3 regions of the Afipia sp. GW823-FHT06G09 genome follow, and region 3 is predicted to be linked to each of the others. Evidence: predicted binding sites of a transcription regulator. Region 3 holds the regulator's gene; each other region holds the start of a gene.

Region 1 (5,107 bases), 170 kb from region 3:
CTGACTTCGGAGGCGATCCGCTTCCTGATGAAGGACAAGGAAAACGATCTCAACAAGGAAGAGGTCGCAACCCTCAATGCCTATAAAGGCTCGCTCGACAGCGCCACGAAGTTCATCCCGACCTGGGTGAAAATCGCGGTCGCCATCGCGCTGGGTCTCGGCACCATGATCGGCTGGAAGCGTATCGTCATCACCGTCGGCGAGAAGATCGGCAAGACGCACCTGACCTACGCGCAGGGTGCATCTGCTGAACTCGTTGCTGCGGGGACGATCGGCGCGGCGGACATTTTCGGCCTTCCCGTCTCGACGACACACGTGCTGTCGTCTGGCGTCGCCGGAACAATGGCGGCCAACGGCTCGGGCTTGCAGATGGCCACTATCCGCAACCTGCTTATGGCCTGGGTGCTGACGCTGCCGGCGGCGATCTGCCTGTCGGCTGGTCTCTATGTGCTGTTCTCGCACCTGTTCTGATTAGCTTGCCGCAACGGCGGCAACATAAAAAGCCCGCGCAAGAGCGCGGGCTTTTTTTCCGTCCGGCGATGCGAGCGCGGAGGCTCAGTAATCCTTCTCGCGGTGCACGTCATGAACGACAAGGCCCATGCCGGCCTCCGGCATCGCCAGCCATTCGCGCCGCTTCAGTGTGCGGCGCGTATCCTCCAGACCGCTCAGCCAGTGCTCGCGCATCGAGGTGGCCGAGAATTCGTGGTCCTTGGAATCGCCCTCATAGGCCTTCTGCTGATAGATCATCTGCAGGATGGTGATTTCGGGCAGGTCCGCGAAGCGGTCGCGCAGTGCGCGCTCGTGATCGGTCAGCTTGTCTTCGGGGACCTTCAGCAGCGCCTTGTAGAAGTCGGTCTTCAGATTGTTCATGCGCTTGTAGACGTCGGTATTATAGCGCGTGCGGGACGAGTACATGATGTCCTTGTGCCTAGCCATGACCTCCTGAATATCGCGCGGCAGGGCTCCACGGGCATTGAACAGGTCAACCTGGAACACCAGGGAGTTCATCTTGTCTTCCTGATCGAGCAGATGCTGCAGCGGCGTATTTGAAACGATGCCGCCATCCCAGAAGTGATCGGTGCCGATCTTCACCATGGGCAGGGCAGGCGGCAACGCGCCGCTGGCCATCACGTGTTCAGGTTCGATGACTTCCTTCTTGTTGTCGAAGTACAAAAAATTTCCGGTCAGGACGTTCACCGCACCGACTGCGAAATGCATCTTGCGTGAATTGATCAAGTCGAAATCGACGAGTTCGAGCAGCGATGCCCGCAGCGGCGCAGTGTCATAATAGCTGGTTGCTGTCCTGGCCCCGGCCGGGCTGAACCATGGATTGACGTCGTGCGGCTTGAAGAAGCCCGGCTGGCCCATGGTCGTCGTCAGGAACGAGCTCGTCAGGTTGCGGGCCTTGCGATAGATGTCTCCGTCCGGCGTGTAGTGCCAGACCTTGCGGCTGGTGATGCGATCCCAAAACGTCCGCAGCCGTTCGAGACGTCGCTCCGGTGGGTTACCTGCAATAATGGCGGAATTGATCGCGCCGATCGACACGCCGCAAACCCAGTCTGGCTCCATGCCACTTTCGTGCAGGGCCTGATACACGCCGGCCTGATAAGCCCCGAGCGCGCCGCCACCCTGAAGAACGAGCGCCACACGATCGCAGCGATCGGGCCGCCAGTTCCTCGATCCCGAAATTTCGGATTTTGGTGTTCGCGCGTCCATGATTTTCCCCGTCGATGCGTGTCTCGAAGTCCGGTGCGAAGATTTCAGACGAGCGGTGACGCTGTCGTGACAGGTGGTCTTTTTGATCGCGGAATCCGCTGTCCGCGGATGGGCGTGCAGACGCAGGGTGTCACCAGACTGAAGGAATTTCCTCACGATCATGTCAAGGACCGACGTTAGCTGTTGACGGCGGCTGGACCGTGCACCGAAAAGGAATGATTCCATGCGCAGAGCAGATATTCTCAGGCTGCCCTCGATGCCTGCCGCCGGTCCGAGTTATCCGGCAGGGCCGTATCGCTTTGTCGACCGCGAATTTCTGGTCATCACCTATGAGACCGATCCTGGTCTGATCCGGGCCGGACTTCCCGAACCGTTAGAGCCGATCGACAGTCCGATCGTGCACTATGAGTGGATCAAGATGCCGGACTCGTCCGGCTTCGGCAGCTACACCGAGTCTGGCCTGGTCATTCCCGCGCGTCTGAACGGCGAAGAGGTCAACTTCGTCTCGCAGATGTATCTCGATGACGATCCGCCGATTGCAGCGGGGCGCGAGATCTGGGGATTCCCGAAGAAGTATGCACATCCGAAGCTCGAGGTCGTGAAGGATACGCTGACCGGTACGTTGGAGTATTCCGGTCAGCAGGTGGCGATGGGCACCATGGGGTACAAGCATGAGGCGATGGCGGGGAACGGCGAGATCACGCGCGCCGCGCTGTCCAAGACCCAGATCAATCTGAAGCTGATCCCCGGTGTCGATGGCCGCGCCGAAGTCTGCCAGCTCGTTGCGATCAACCTAACTGACATCAACGTCAAGGGCTCCTGGATCGGGCCCGGACGGCTGCATCTCATTCCGCATGTCAACGCACCGGTCGCCGATTTTCCGGTCAGACGCGTGATCGGGGCACACCACTTTCTGGCCGATCTGACGCTGCCCTATGGGCGTGTCGTACACGACTACAACAAGGAAGCGGACGATCTGGCCGAGGCGGCGGAATGACCGGCGCTGACATGCGCCTGTAACAAACCTGTCGTCATATCGGATCGGTATTCGGGTGGTTCAATTTCAGCCATCCAGGGCGTCGTAAGTTTTAGGCGTTGGGGCGTATTGTGCAAGCAGAAGCGTTGATGACTGAGAGTGTCGCGGTCGGGCATTCGCCGCATGCGGCACAGATTCCAGGCCTGGTGTGGGCGTTCCGGATTCATGCCAATGGAAATTCCGAAGCGCTGAACGTCGACGAACCAATCGATCTGCGCGGTGACGGGCTGCTCTGGTTACATTTCAATCTCGGCGATGTGCGTGCTCATCACTGGCTGGCGTCGGCTGATCTCGATGTTCCCGAAGCCGGCAAGGCGCTGCTACTGTCGCGGGATAATTTTCAGCAGATCCATGCTGCTGACGACAGCATCTACGGTGTCTTTTCCGATCTTGTGCGTGCCATCGACCGCGTCACCGAGGAAACCGGATACCTTCATTTTGTCATGACGGAACGGCTGCTGCTGAGCGGTCGTCACCATGCACTGTGCGCCGTCGATGCGACACGGCGGGTCCTCGAAAGCGGTCAGCAACGTATTGGTAGCGCGGCTGCTCTGCTTGAAACCATTGTCGAACATGTAGCCGAGACAATGGAGCGTGTTGCAGAACGAGTTGCCGCGAGCCTCGACAGCATTGAGGAGAAGATACTCTCCGACGATACGGCCGACCTTCGCAGGGATTTGGGTCGCTTGCGCCGAACCTGTGTCCGTCTGCATCGTCAATTGTCGGGCTTGCTCCTGATATTCCGACGTCTCGATCTGCAAGGGCCGGATGCACTCAAACCGGCATTGCGGCTGCGCGCCGGCAAGCTGGCGCAGCGGCTGGATGCGCTCGACCACGTGGTCGTGGAAATGCGCGAGCGGAGCAGGCTTCTTCAGGAAGAACTGCATCTCAAGATCGAGGAACAGACCAATAAAAGCATTCACCTGTTGTCCGTGTTGACGGCGCTGCTGCTGCCGCCGACGCTGGTCACCGGCATTTTCGGGATGAACACCAAGGGACTGCCATTAACCGACGTGGAAACCGGCTTTCTGACCGCCAGTGTTCTGATCGTCTCGTCATCCGCGCTCGCATACTTCATCATGAAGCGCCTTGGTATTCTGAGATAACTGGAAACGCCGTGCGGTACCCCTGCGCACTGCTGCGGACGATTGCAACCACCAGCATTATATTTGGGTTATTGCTGCAAGGCGCTGCTGCGGCCGATCCGAAAGCAGCGCCAGACGAGCCTGTCGCGAAAAGCCCGCGCCAGATTCTGGCTGATTGGGGAATTCAGTTCAATGCGACCTATATATCGGAGGTGTTCGGCAATGCATCCGGCGGTATGCGGCGCGGTTCGATTTATACAGGTCGTTTCGATTTCGGCACGGATATCGATCTCGAAAAAGCTGTCGGCTGGACCGGCGCCAAGTTCCACGCCAACATGTTCCAGATTCACGGTCAGGGTCTGTCGCGCGATTATATCGGAAACCTCATGCTGGTCAGCGGCGTCGAAGCGCTCAACGCGACGCGTTTGTATGAATTGTGGATTGAGCAATCGCTGTTCGGCGGCGCATTGCTGGTTCGTGTTGGACAGCAGGCATCCGATGTCGAATTTATCGACAGCAAGTATGACGACATTTTCACCAACTCGGCGCTTGGCTGGCCAGGTATCACCGGCATCAATCTGTTGAGCGGCGGTCCATCGCCGCCGTTGGCTGTGCCGGGCGTTCGCATCAAGGCGCAACTGGCCGACGACATCACGGCTTATGCCGCGATTTTCGACGGCGATGCGGCGCCGCCGGACAGGCTGGTTGATCCACAGATCGCAAATCCGCACGGATTGCTGTTTCGCGTCAATGATCCGGCCTGGATGATTGGGCAGCTCAAGTACGGTTTTCAGATAGGCGAGAGCAAGCTGCCGGGCACTCTCACGGGAGGAGCCTGGAAGCATCTCGGCGATTTCGGCGACATGCGATACGCGGCGGATGGCCTTCTTCAGGCGGACCCTCTGAGCACGGGTGTCCCGCTGAAACGGCGAGGGAATCAGGGAATCTTCGGGGTGTACGAGCAGATGCTATCGCGCGCGACGCCGGGTTCTGACAAGGGTGTCGGCCTTTTCGTCCGGACATCCATCAGTCCGTCGGATCGCAACCTTATCAGCTTTTACATCGACGGCGGTTTCCAGTTTTCCGGCTTCAGTGACGCGCGTCCCAACGACAAGTTCGGCGTGGCTATGACCTATGCGCGCATTTCCGACGCGGCGCGCGCAGCCGATCGCGATGCTCAGGCGTTTACGGGGACACCGTATCCGGTGCGCGATTTTGAAGCTGTGTTCGAGATGACTTACCTGGCGGAGCTTCAAACCGGCTGGACCGT
Region 2 (5,107 bases), on a different contig from region 3:
GCCGCGCGCATCCTCGCTCTCGATCGCGGGCGATTATGAGTTCTTCTCTCGGCCGGAATGGGCGGCGCTGCGCCGGAGTTACAATCTCGCTTTTCGCCAGCAGCGGCAGATGCAGCCCGACTTCATGTACGCGGCGGTTGCATCCGGCGAGGTGGATGTGATTGCGGGCTACACCAGCGACGGGCTGATCGCGAAATACGATCTCGTCGTGCTGAACGATCCGAAGGCTGCAATCCCGCCCTATGACGCTGTCGTGCTGATTGCGCCGAAACGCGCCGGCGACACGAAGCTGCGCGACGCACTGCAACCATTGCTCGGCAAGATCGATATCGCCACCATGCGCGAGGCCAACCTGCGTGCCAGCAACGGTAACGGTACGAGTTCGCCGGATGCGGTGGCGCGGTGGCTGTGGGAGAAAATTGGAAAGCGCTAGAGATTCTTCACGAACCCGGCGTCCATCAGCAGGCGGTTGAAGCGCCTCGCTTCCGCGCCATCCTTGCACGAATAGAACAGGCCCCGGCAGCGGAGCATGATCTTCTTCTGCTCGATGAACGACGGATCGAGCGGGATACCTGCTGCATCCTGAATCGCAAGCGGCAGATAAGCCGCATCAAGCGTCTCCAGAGCCGACGACATGTCCGGCTTGTAGTTGAGTGCGTCGATCGCATAGTAGGTTTTGTAGTAGCGCGGATCGTGCGTCATGATGCGATCGGCGAGCAGCGGCTGCGGCAGCTTCGGCTCCAGCAGCTTCTGCGAGATCGCGGGTTGATGGTCGCCGAACCGCACCAGCAGGAACGGCTCATCCGGATGCTCGCTCTTCAGCCGCGCCACGAAGCTCGCATAGTCCGATGCCGTCATGGTCTGGCGGCGGATGTATTCGTCGACTTCAGCCGTATTGCCCGGCGCCTTCCACCCAGCCGGCGTGAGATCGGAGCGATAGGTCGACGTCCATGGAAAATGATTGGCGGTCAGGTAGACAAAGACGAACATCGGCTGCTCGGTCTTGCGCTCCCGCGCGATCAGTTGCAACGCCTGATCGAAGTAGAACTTGTCGGGCTGCATGTCCTCGCTGACGCCCATGTCGGCCATGTCGATGAATTTCCCGACACCGGCAGAGGTCTGGAAATTCCGTGCGCTGAGGAAATTCCCGTACGTCGGATACAGCGAGAATGTCCGGTAGCCGCAGCGTTGCAACGCCTGCGGCAGTCCGCGTGAAATCTTCCCCGCCGTAATTCGCGTCACATAGAACTTCATCTTGCCGAACGACCGCGCCGACAGGCCGGTCAGCACGTTGAACTCGGTGTACCAGGTCGGTCCGCCGCTGGATTCCGTGACGAACGAGCGCCTCTGCCCGTCGGAGGATTTGAAATAGTTCCGATAGTCCTCAGGCACCTTGATGCCGGGAGCAGCCGTGATGTCGAAGCTGGATTCGTCCAGCACCATGATGATGTTCGGACGCTTCCCGCGCGGCGCGCAGGTGGTGAGCGGTGTGGCCTGCGCGGACCCGACAAGGCTTTTCGAGTCCGCCTCGATCCATCCTGTCGTCGATGTCAGATGCGACACAGAGACGACCCCGGATCGCGCAAGATTGGAAATGTGATTGACGCCCTGGAACGGCTCCCACGGCTGTTCGGGATTGGCTACCGACAGGCCGACGACGCCAAGCATGCAGACGCCTGCACCGGCAGCGGCCGTCGCGCGGCGAATGCGGAACGGGTCGGCGCGCCAGATCAGCCAAATCACAGGCACAGCGATGGCCGCGAGCAGGACGGACTGCGTCTTAAGCTGCGGAAAGATCGAATGCAGAAACGAAACCGTGTCGCGATCGATGATCAGAAAATCCAGAAACGTCAGCGTGAGCTGCGTGATCCCGTACTTGAACTGCGACAGCACGATCAGGGCTGCGACCAGCGCCAGCGACAACGCCGCGGACACGCCGGGACGGCGGAACGCGACCAGCCAGAGGAAGTTCAGCAGCCCCCATGTCAGCAACGCCAGCGTCATCGCGAATGGGCCGTACTCGACCGACGCCAGAACATAGACAGCGGTGAGATGTATCGCCGCGATCAGCGCAACACGCAGACGCCAGAGCCACCCGGTATCGCCGAGCCGTTTCAGCCAAAGTTGAACCCTGCCGCAGGCCGGAGTCGATGTGGTGATCACGGACACGGTGCGCTCCGCTACGGCAGAACGCGACGGCGGGCGGCCATCGAATTCATCGCTGGAGAAGCTGGTGTCAGCAGCGGCAACATTGCCTCGACGCGAACTAAACCCGGCACTGTCCGAGGCCTTGGCTGGCGAAGACCAGGAGGCCAACCGCGCGGCCGGAAACCGCGACGTGTCACAAAAACGTAATAGAACCGTCATGAAACCACAAGGGACTGACCCTGCGACATATTTCGTTCGGTTAAGGCCGACATTCAGCCGGTGTTCAGCTGCCCCAAAAGAAAAGGCCGGCTACCTCGCGGCAGCCGGCCCGACCTCCCGAAAGGAGGAGAGATCAGTTCTTGGTCTTGTCGACCAGCGCCTTTTCCTTGATCCACGGCATCATGTCGCGGAGCTTGGCGCCGACCGCTTCGATGTCGTGCGCGTTGGCGCGGGCGCGGGTCGCCTTGAACGACGCCTGGTTGACCTTGTTTTCCAGCATCCAGTCGCGGGTGAACTTGCCCGACTGAATGTCGGTCAGCACGCGCTTCATCTCAGCCTTGGTCTCGGCGGTGATGATCCGCGGACCGGTGACGTACTCGCCGTACTCGGCGGTGTTGGAGATCGAGTAGTTCATGTTGGCGATGCCGCCTTCATAGATCAGGTCCACGATCAGCTTCAGTTCGTGCAGGCACTCGAAGTAGGCCATTTCCGGCGCGTAACCTGCTTCCACCAGCGTCTCGTAGCCGGCGCGGATCAGTTCGACGGTGCCACCGCAAAGAACAGCCTGCTCGCCGAACAGGTCGGTCTCGCACTCTTCCTTGAAGGTGGTTTCGATGACGCCGGCGCGGCCGCCGCCGATGGCAGAGGCGTAGGACAGGCCGAGGTCATGCGCGTTGCCCGACGAATCCTTGTGGATCGCGATCAGGGTCGGCACGCCGCCGCCACGCTGGTACTCGGAGCGGACGGTGTGGCCGGGGCCCTTCGGCGCAACCATCAGCACGTCGAGGTCAGCGCGCGGCTCGATCAGGTTGAAGTGCACGTTGAGGCCGTGGGCGAACAGCAGCGCAGCGCCCTGCTTCATGTTGTTGTGCAGATGATCGCGATAAATGTCGCCCTGCAATTCGTCAGGCGTCAGCATCATCACAACGTCGGCCCATTTTGCGGCGTCGGCAACTTCCATCACCTTGAAGCCGGCGTTCTCGGCCTTCTTGACGGTGGCAGAGCCCTTGCGCAGCGCAATAGCGACATCCTTGACGCCCGAGTCCTTCAGGTTCAGCGCGTGGGCGTGGCCCTGGCTGCCGTAACCGACGATGACCACCTTCTTGCCCTTGATCAGGTTCAGGTCGGCGTCGCGATCGTAGTAAACACGCATTTTCGTTTTCCTTCTCAGGCGGCCACGATTGGCCTTGTTCGTGCGTTTTTCGGATGGGATCGGGCCAGGGCCCGGATGAATTGCCGCCGTTGTGTAGGGCGGCTGGTGCTACGAGACAAGCCCGTAAGCCCCATTTCTGCAGTGCAACTAAATCAGGGCTCCTTCAGAACGGGGTAAAGCGAGGCCAGCAAAAGCAGGGCCATGACGACGTTGAAAATGCGGACCGCACGGGGGGATTTCACCACCGCCTGCAGCGAGGTCCCGAGCAGCACCCAGGTCAGCGACGACCCCAGGCCGATCAGGAACAGCAGGATCGAAAGCGCCGCGATGTTCAACGGATAGGCTGCTATGGCGGCATAGGCGGTAATGGCGCCCACCGCGATCACCCAGCCCTTGACGTTGACCCACTGGAACATCGCCGCACCGAGGAACGTCATCGGCTTGCCCTCACCCGCTCCATCGGTATCGGCGGGACCAGACATCGCAATCACGATGGCAAGGTAAATCAGATAAGCCGCGCCGGCATATTTCAGGATCGTATGCAGCACCGGGTAGGCCGCGAACACCGCACCAAGCCCGAGCCCGATCACCGCCACCAGAAACGAGAATCCAATGGTGACACCGGCGACATGCGGCAATGTTCGCCGAAATCCGTAGTTCAGCCCAGACGCCATCAGCATGATGTTGTTAGGCCCCGGCGTGAACAGCGCCGCAGCAGCAAAGGCGATGAAGGCGATGGCGAGTTGCTGAGAGATCATGGTTCAGGCCACTTCCACCAGCGGCGGCGGGCGGCGCGACAGCAGCATCACCGCAATCCCGAACACAACGACGATCATACCGGTCAGGCGCAGCGTCCCGAACGTCTCGCCGAAAACGATACTCGATGCACCCGCGCCGAAAAACGGCACCAGCAGCGCAAACGGCACCACCTGCGCGGCGGAATACCTCCGCAGCAGCCGGCCCCAGATCCAGTAACCCAGTGTGGTTCCGAGCAGCGCCAGCGCCAGCACAGACGAAGCCGCCAGAAGAGACATGTGCGTCAGTGCATGCCATGTGACGGCCGGCCCATCGACGGTGAACAGAACCACGAGCAGCGGCAGCATTGCCAAGAGACCAATCCATGCGAACAGGTCGAGCATCGACACATCCTGCGCGCGGCGAAGCATCAGGTTGGAGACCGCAAAGCTGATTGGCGCGGTCATCGATACCGAAAACGCCCAGACGCTGAAATCGTAACCGACTGTGAAGCAGATCAGCAGCAACCCGCACATCGCGATCGCGATGCCGAGCATCTGAAGCCGCGTCGGTAGCTCACGCAGGAAAATCGCCGCGAAGGCGACGGTGAACAGAGCCTGGCTCTGCACGATCACCGCAGTCAGACCGGCCGGCACGCCATGCGCCAGGCCGTAGGTCTGCGCTAGGAACTGCGCCACCAGCAACCAGCTGATCGCGATGATCAGCCCCCATGACAGCTTCGGGCGCGGCAGAAACAGGCATGGCAGCGCCGTAATTCCGAAGCGCAGCGTCGTCAGCAGCGTCGCCGACATCTCTTCGACCGCGAACCGGGTCAGCACGAAGCCAACTCCC
Region 3 (5,107 bases):
ATGTTGCGCGCCTTCGCAAGCTGAACGATCCGAATGATCTCATCCTCGTTCGCTGGACGCACAACCAGGCGCGGCACCGCTCCGGCGAGCGTGCCTGCGCGTTCGCGGAAAACCGCGAACGGAAGACGGTCGCGTGCATAGCCGAGACGCTGATCGAACGATGCCAAAACGTTGGCGTTGCCAACAATTGCGCCGAAAGCTGAGACAAGGCTTTCATCAACGCGATCCGTTTCGCGCACTGCGGCGATGGTGGTAGCAGTCATGACAGCCCCTTTTCAGAGGCCAAATTCGCCACGCTCACTCGGCGCACTCCCCTGATCGCATTATGTTTTCTGGCGATTGAACAAGTAGCTTGAGCAATCGTTTGTTCAAAAAGTCGTATAAACTACGCCAGTGGTCAAGCTAAAATTTCAGCGTGGAGCTGGACCTGTGGAAGCGCGGATGACCAGACCGTCTGGCGCTAATGGCGCGACGGGTTGCGGTGTACCGCCATTCAAAAGGTCGATCAGAAGATCGGACGCAATTTCGCCCATCACTTCCGTAGGCATTTTCACCGACGTCAGTTGCGGATAGAGCATCGTCGCCACCGGTGCGTCGTGCAGGCCCACCACCGATATGTCGCGCGGGATTTGGAGACCGGCTTCATGCAACACCGCCATCGCACCAGCTGCGGTGACCAGCGTCGCACCAAGAACAGCCGTGGGCTTTAGCGCAAGAAGGCTGCGCATCGCATCCGCTCCACCCTCCGCAGTATACCCAGCGACGGCGACGAGTTTCGGATCGAACGGAATACCGTGCCGCTTCAATCCGTCGCGATAGCCGGCCAATCGTTCGCCAGCATTGAATCCGCCGGGACGGCCCGCAAGATGCGCAATCCGCCTGTGCCCCATCTGCGCCAGATGATCGACGGCAATCGCTGCAGCGGCGCGGCTGTCCAGCACGACGCAATAAGGACTCCCCGACAATTGCCGGTTCAGCAGGACGAAAGGCGTGTGAGTGGATTCAAGCTCTTCGCGCAACAAACTGTCGTCGTCGAGACTCGCGACGAGCAGCCCATCAGCACGATTGCCGTGCGACAGGCGATGATACACAGCGTCGGTCGCACCTGACTCCCTATGAGCGATCAGCAATGAATAGCCATGCCGTGCTGAAGATTTTTCGGCACCGCGAATAGCCGACGCAAACACCGGATTGTCGAGCTGGGGAACGATAAGACCGAGTGTTCGACTGCGCGAGGTCCGCAAACTCTGCGCGAGCGTATTCGGCGAATAATCCAGGCTACGAGCGCTTTCAAGAATCCGTTGGCGCGTCTCCGGGCGAATGCGCTGGCTTTCCTCGCCGCGCAACACGCGTGAAGCGGTGGATACGTCCACTCCCGCCATACGCGCAACATCGGCTAATCTCGGCCTCATCGATTTCAATATCCCAAGCAATGCCCAGCGCAACGAGCGTAGACTTGGAGGCTTGATAAAACAAGCAACCGTCAACCAATAGGCTCGACGCCATCCGGCCATCCACGTACAAAGCCTGTCGAAGAGCCCAGATAAGCGAGCCGGGATACATCCATGAGCGTTACCATCTATCACAATCCGGATTGCGGAACGTCACGCAACACGCTTGCAATGATCCGGCAAAGCGGAGCCGAGCCGGAGATTATCGAGTATCTGAAGCACCCGCCCACCCGCGCGAGGTTGCTCGAGCTTACTGCGGCGATGAGAATTTCGGTGCGCGCGCTGCTGCGCGAGAAGGGCACGCCCTATGCCGAACTTGGGCTCGGCGATCCAAAGTGGGCAGATGACGAACTTCTCGATCTGATGGTCGCACATCCCATCCTGATCAATAGGCCGATTGTCGTGACGCCCAAAAGCACCAAACTATGCCGGCCATCGGAGGCGGTGCTCGATATTCTGCCCAATCCCCACATCGGCAGATTCGTCAAGGAGGACGGAGAAGTCATCAACGCGATCTGACCGCCCGCAGGCGGCTGAACCGACACCTCACGTATGCGAGATGAAGGTCAGCTAGCCCGCGGCTCAGTTCTGTGAATCAGCCTTGGCGAAACGATCGTCGAGCGCATAACCCGCGCCACGAACTGTGCGGATCGGATCCGACTCACGCCCAAGATTCAGCAGTTTCCTGAGGCGGCCGATATGCACGTCCACCGTACGCTCGTCGATATAGATGTCACGGCCCCACACGCCGTCAAGCAACTGCTCACGGCTGAAGACGCGCCCTGGATGCTCCAGGAAGAACTCCAGAAGCCGATATTCGGTCGGACCAAGATCGATCGGACGGCCGGAACGGGCAACACGCCGGCGGTCCCGGTCAAGTTCGATATCGCCGAAGGCTAGAACCGTCGCGAGGCGCTCGGGACTCGCGCGCCGCAACAATCCTTTCACGCGCGCAAGCAGCTCCGGCACCGAGAACGGCTTGACGATATAGTCGTCTGCTCCGGTAGCGAGCCCCCTCACCCTTTCGCTTTCCTCGCCGCGCGCAGTCAGCATGATGATCGGGATCTGCTTGGTCTCCGGCCTTGCGCGGAGCCGACGGCAAAGTTCGATCCCCGAGAGACCCGGAAGCATCCAGTCGAGCACGATAAGATCCGGAACATGCTCCTTGAGCCGGGTATCCGCATCATCGCCGCGCGCGACTGTTTCGACGTCGTAGCCCTCGGCATCCAGGTTGTAGCGAAGCAGCGTGGTCAACGCTTCTTCGTCTTCGACCACAAGAATTCGGGCGCTCATTTCCAGTCCTTTAGTTCGTCGTACAAATTAACTGCCTGACGCGGCCGTTGCAAAGTTCGTCATGTCGCCCTTAGGACGTTGATCGAGCATTTGCTGGCCTTCGATCATGTAGAAAACCGTCTCGGCGATATTGGTTGCGTGATCGCCGATACGCTCAATATTCTTGGCGCAGAACATCAGGTGAATACAGAAACCGATATTACGCGGATCTTCCATCATATAGGTCAGAAGTTCGCGGAACAGAGAAGTGCAGATTGCATCGACCTCTTCGTCGCCCTTCCAGACGGTCATCGCGGCAGGCAGATCGTGCGCCGCATAGGCATCGAGCACCGACTTGACCTGTGACTGAACCAGGTCGGTCATGTGCTCCAGCCCACGGATCAGCTTCAGCGGATGGAAGTCGCTATCGAGCGCTGCGACGCGCTTGCCTATGTTCTTTGACAGATCCCCGATCCGTTCAAGATCGGTCGCAACACGCATCGAACTGACGATTTCGCGCAAGTCGACAGCCATCGGCTGACGGCGAGCGATGGTCAGCACGGCACGCTCTTCGATCAGATGCTGCAACTTGTCGATCTCGAGATCGGCGGCGACAACACGCTTGCCCAGCGCGACATCGCGCCGGATCAACGCGTCTACGGAATCGACGATCTGCCGTTCAGCCAGGCCGCCCATCTCGGCAACAAGCCGGTTGAGCTCCTGAAGATCGTCGTCGAACGCTTTGGCGGTATGATCTGAACCCATGGTATGTCTCTCCCGCGAATGCGCGTCAGCCGAAGCGGCCGGTGATGTAGTCTTGTGTTCGCCGATCGGTCGGCGAAGTGAATATCTTGTTGGTGTCGTCGAACTCGACCAGCTCACCAAGATACATGAACGCTGTCTTGTCAGACACACGCGCCGCCTGCTGCATATTATGCGTCACGATGGCGATCGTGTAGTCCTCCTTGAGTTCCTGGATCAGTTCTTCGACCTTGGCGGTCGAGATCGGATCGAGCGCCGAGCAAGGTTCGTCGAACAGGATGACCTCAGGACGGACGGCGACAGTGCGTGCGATGCACAGGCGCTGCTGCTGGCCGCCGGACAGGCTGAGCCCACTGGCGTTCAGCTTGTCCTTGACCTCATTCCAGAGCGCGCCGCCCTTCAGCGCGGCCTCGACGCGGCCGTCCATTTCGGACTTCGAAATCTTTTCATAGAGCCTGATGCCGAACGCGATGTTCTCATAAATCGTCATCGGGAACGGCGTCGGCTTCTGAAACACCATACCGATCCGGGCGCGCAGCAGGTTCAGATCGAGCTTCGGATCGAGAATGTTGGTCGAATCCAGCATCAACTGACCGACAGCACGCTGACCGGGATAGAGGTCGTACATGCGATTGAAGATGCGCAGCAACGTCGACTTGCCGCAGCCCGACGGACCGATAAACGCCGTGACGCGATTTTCGCCGAGAGCAAGGTTGATGTTCTTCAGTGCGTGGTGTTCGCCATAGTAGAAATTGAGATCGCGTGCAGTCACCTTGGGCCGCGCATCCAGCCGGCCGGCAACACCCGGCACGGGCCCGCGAGGAATATCTACGCTAACAGAAAGCTGCTCGTTCATTTCGATGTCCTCTCGGCGCCAAGAATGCGCGCGCCAATGTTAAGGGCAAGTACGGTCAAGGTGATAAGCAAAGCCCCGGTCCATGCGAGCTGTTTCCAGTAATCGTAGGGGCTTTGGACGAAGTTGTTGATGGTGACCGGCAGGTTCGCCATCGTTTTGGTCAGGTCGAGACTGAAGAACTGATTGCTCAGGGCTGTGAACAGCAACGGCGCAGTTTCACCGGCGACACGCGCGGTCGCCAGCAGAACGCCGGTGATGAGACCAGAACGTGCAGCACGATATGCGATGCGTTTGATGACAAGCGACCGCGGAAGACCGAGCGCGGACGCCGCTTCACGCAGCGGATTAGGCACCAGGCCGAGCATGTCTTCGGTGGTCCGAACGACGACCGGGATCACGATCACGGCGAGCGCCAGCGTACCCGCCAGCGCCGAGAAGCCGCCCATCGGGACAACAATCGCACCATACACGAACAAACCGATGATGATCGACGGAGCGCTCAACAAGATGTCGTTGATGAAACGAATCACCGAGGTCAGACGATCGTGCTTGCCGTACTCAGCGAGATAGGTACCTGCGAACAATCCGATCGGCGCGCCGATGCCAACGCCGAGCACTGTCATGATGATCGAGCCGACGATTGCGTTCAGCAATCCACCCTCGGTGGATCCGGGCGGCGGCGTGTTCTCGGTGAAGACACCGAGATGCAGGCCGGCGAAGCCGTTGTAGAACAGCGTGAACAGGATCAGCGCGAGCCAGGTGACTC

The links. The regulator PhoB, encoded in region 3, activates phosphate uptake and scavenging genes when phosphate is short. The targets are predictions, from matches to a motif close to TGTCATNNANCTGTCAT.
Region 1: a site for PhoB is predicted at 1,772-1,788, ahead of AC1Q67_RS21755 (acetoacetate decarboxylase). Genes of this name have one in related genera too.
Region 2: a site for PhoB is predicted at 2,351-2,367, ahead of AC1Q67_RS04730 (LTA synthase family protein). Genes of this name have one in related genera too.

What each region holds. Positions count from the first base shown of each region.
Region 1 is NZ_JBXAHF010000005.1:169,226-174,332, reverse strand. It holds gene AC1Q67_RS21765 (inorganic phosphate transporter) at 1-471, shown strand, start outside; gene AC1Q67_RS21760 (patatin-like phospholipase family protein) at 556-1,716, opposite strand; gene AC1Q67_RS21755 (acetoacetate decarboxylase) at 1,940-2,713, shown strand; gene AC1Q67_RS21750 (CorA family divalent cation transporter) at 2,842-3,858, shown strand; gene AC1Q67_RS21745 (carbohydrate porin) at 3,870-5,107, shown strand, end outside.
Region 2 is NZ_JBXAHF010000001.1:952,400-957,506, forward strand. It holds gene AC1Q67_RS04725 (glycine betaine ABC transporter substrate-binding protein) at 1-433, shown strand, start outside; gene AC1Q67_RS04730 (LTA synthase family protein) at 430-2,169, opposite strand; gene ilvC (ketol-acid reductoisomerase) at 2,501-3,520, opposite strand; gene AC1Q67_RS04740 (LysE family translocator) at 3,673-4,278, opposite strand; gene AC1Q67_RS04745 (EamA family transporter) at 4,282-5,107, opposite strand, start outside.
Region 3 is NZ_JBXAHF010000005.1:335,174-340,280, forward strand. It holds gene AC1Q67_RS22475 (FAD-binding oxidoreductase) at 1-263, opposite strand, end outside; gene AC1Q67_RS22480 (LacI family DNA-binding transcriptional regulator) at 411-1,586, opposite strand; gene arsC (arsenate reductase (glutaredoxin)) at 1,566-1,970, shown strand; gene phoB (phosphate regulon transcriptional regulator PhoB) at 2,034-2,744, opposite strand; gene phoU (phosphate signaling complex protein PhoU) at 2,772-3,488, opposite strand; gene pstB (phosphate ABC transporter ATP-binding protein PstB) at 3,514-4,341, opposite strand; gene pstA (phosphate ABC transporter permease PstA) at 4,338-5,107, opposite strand, start outside.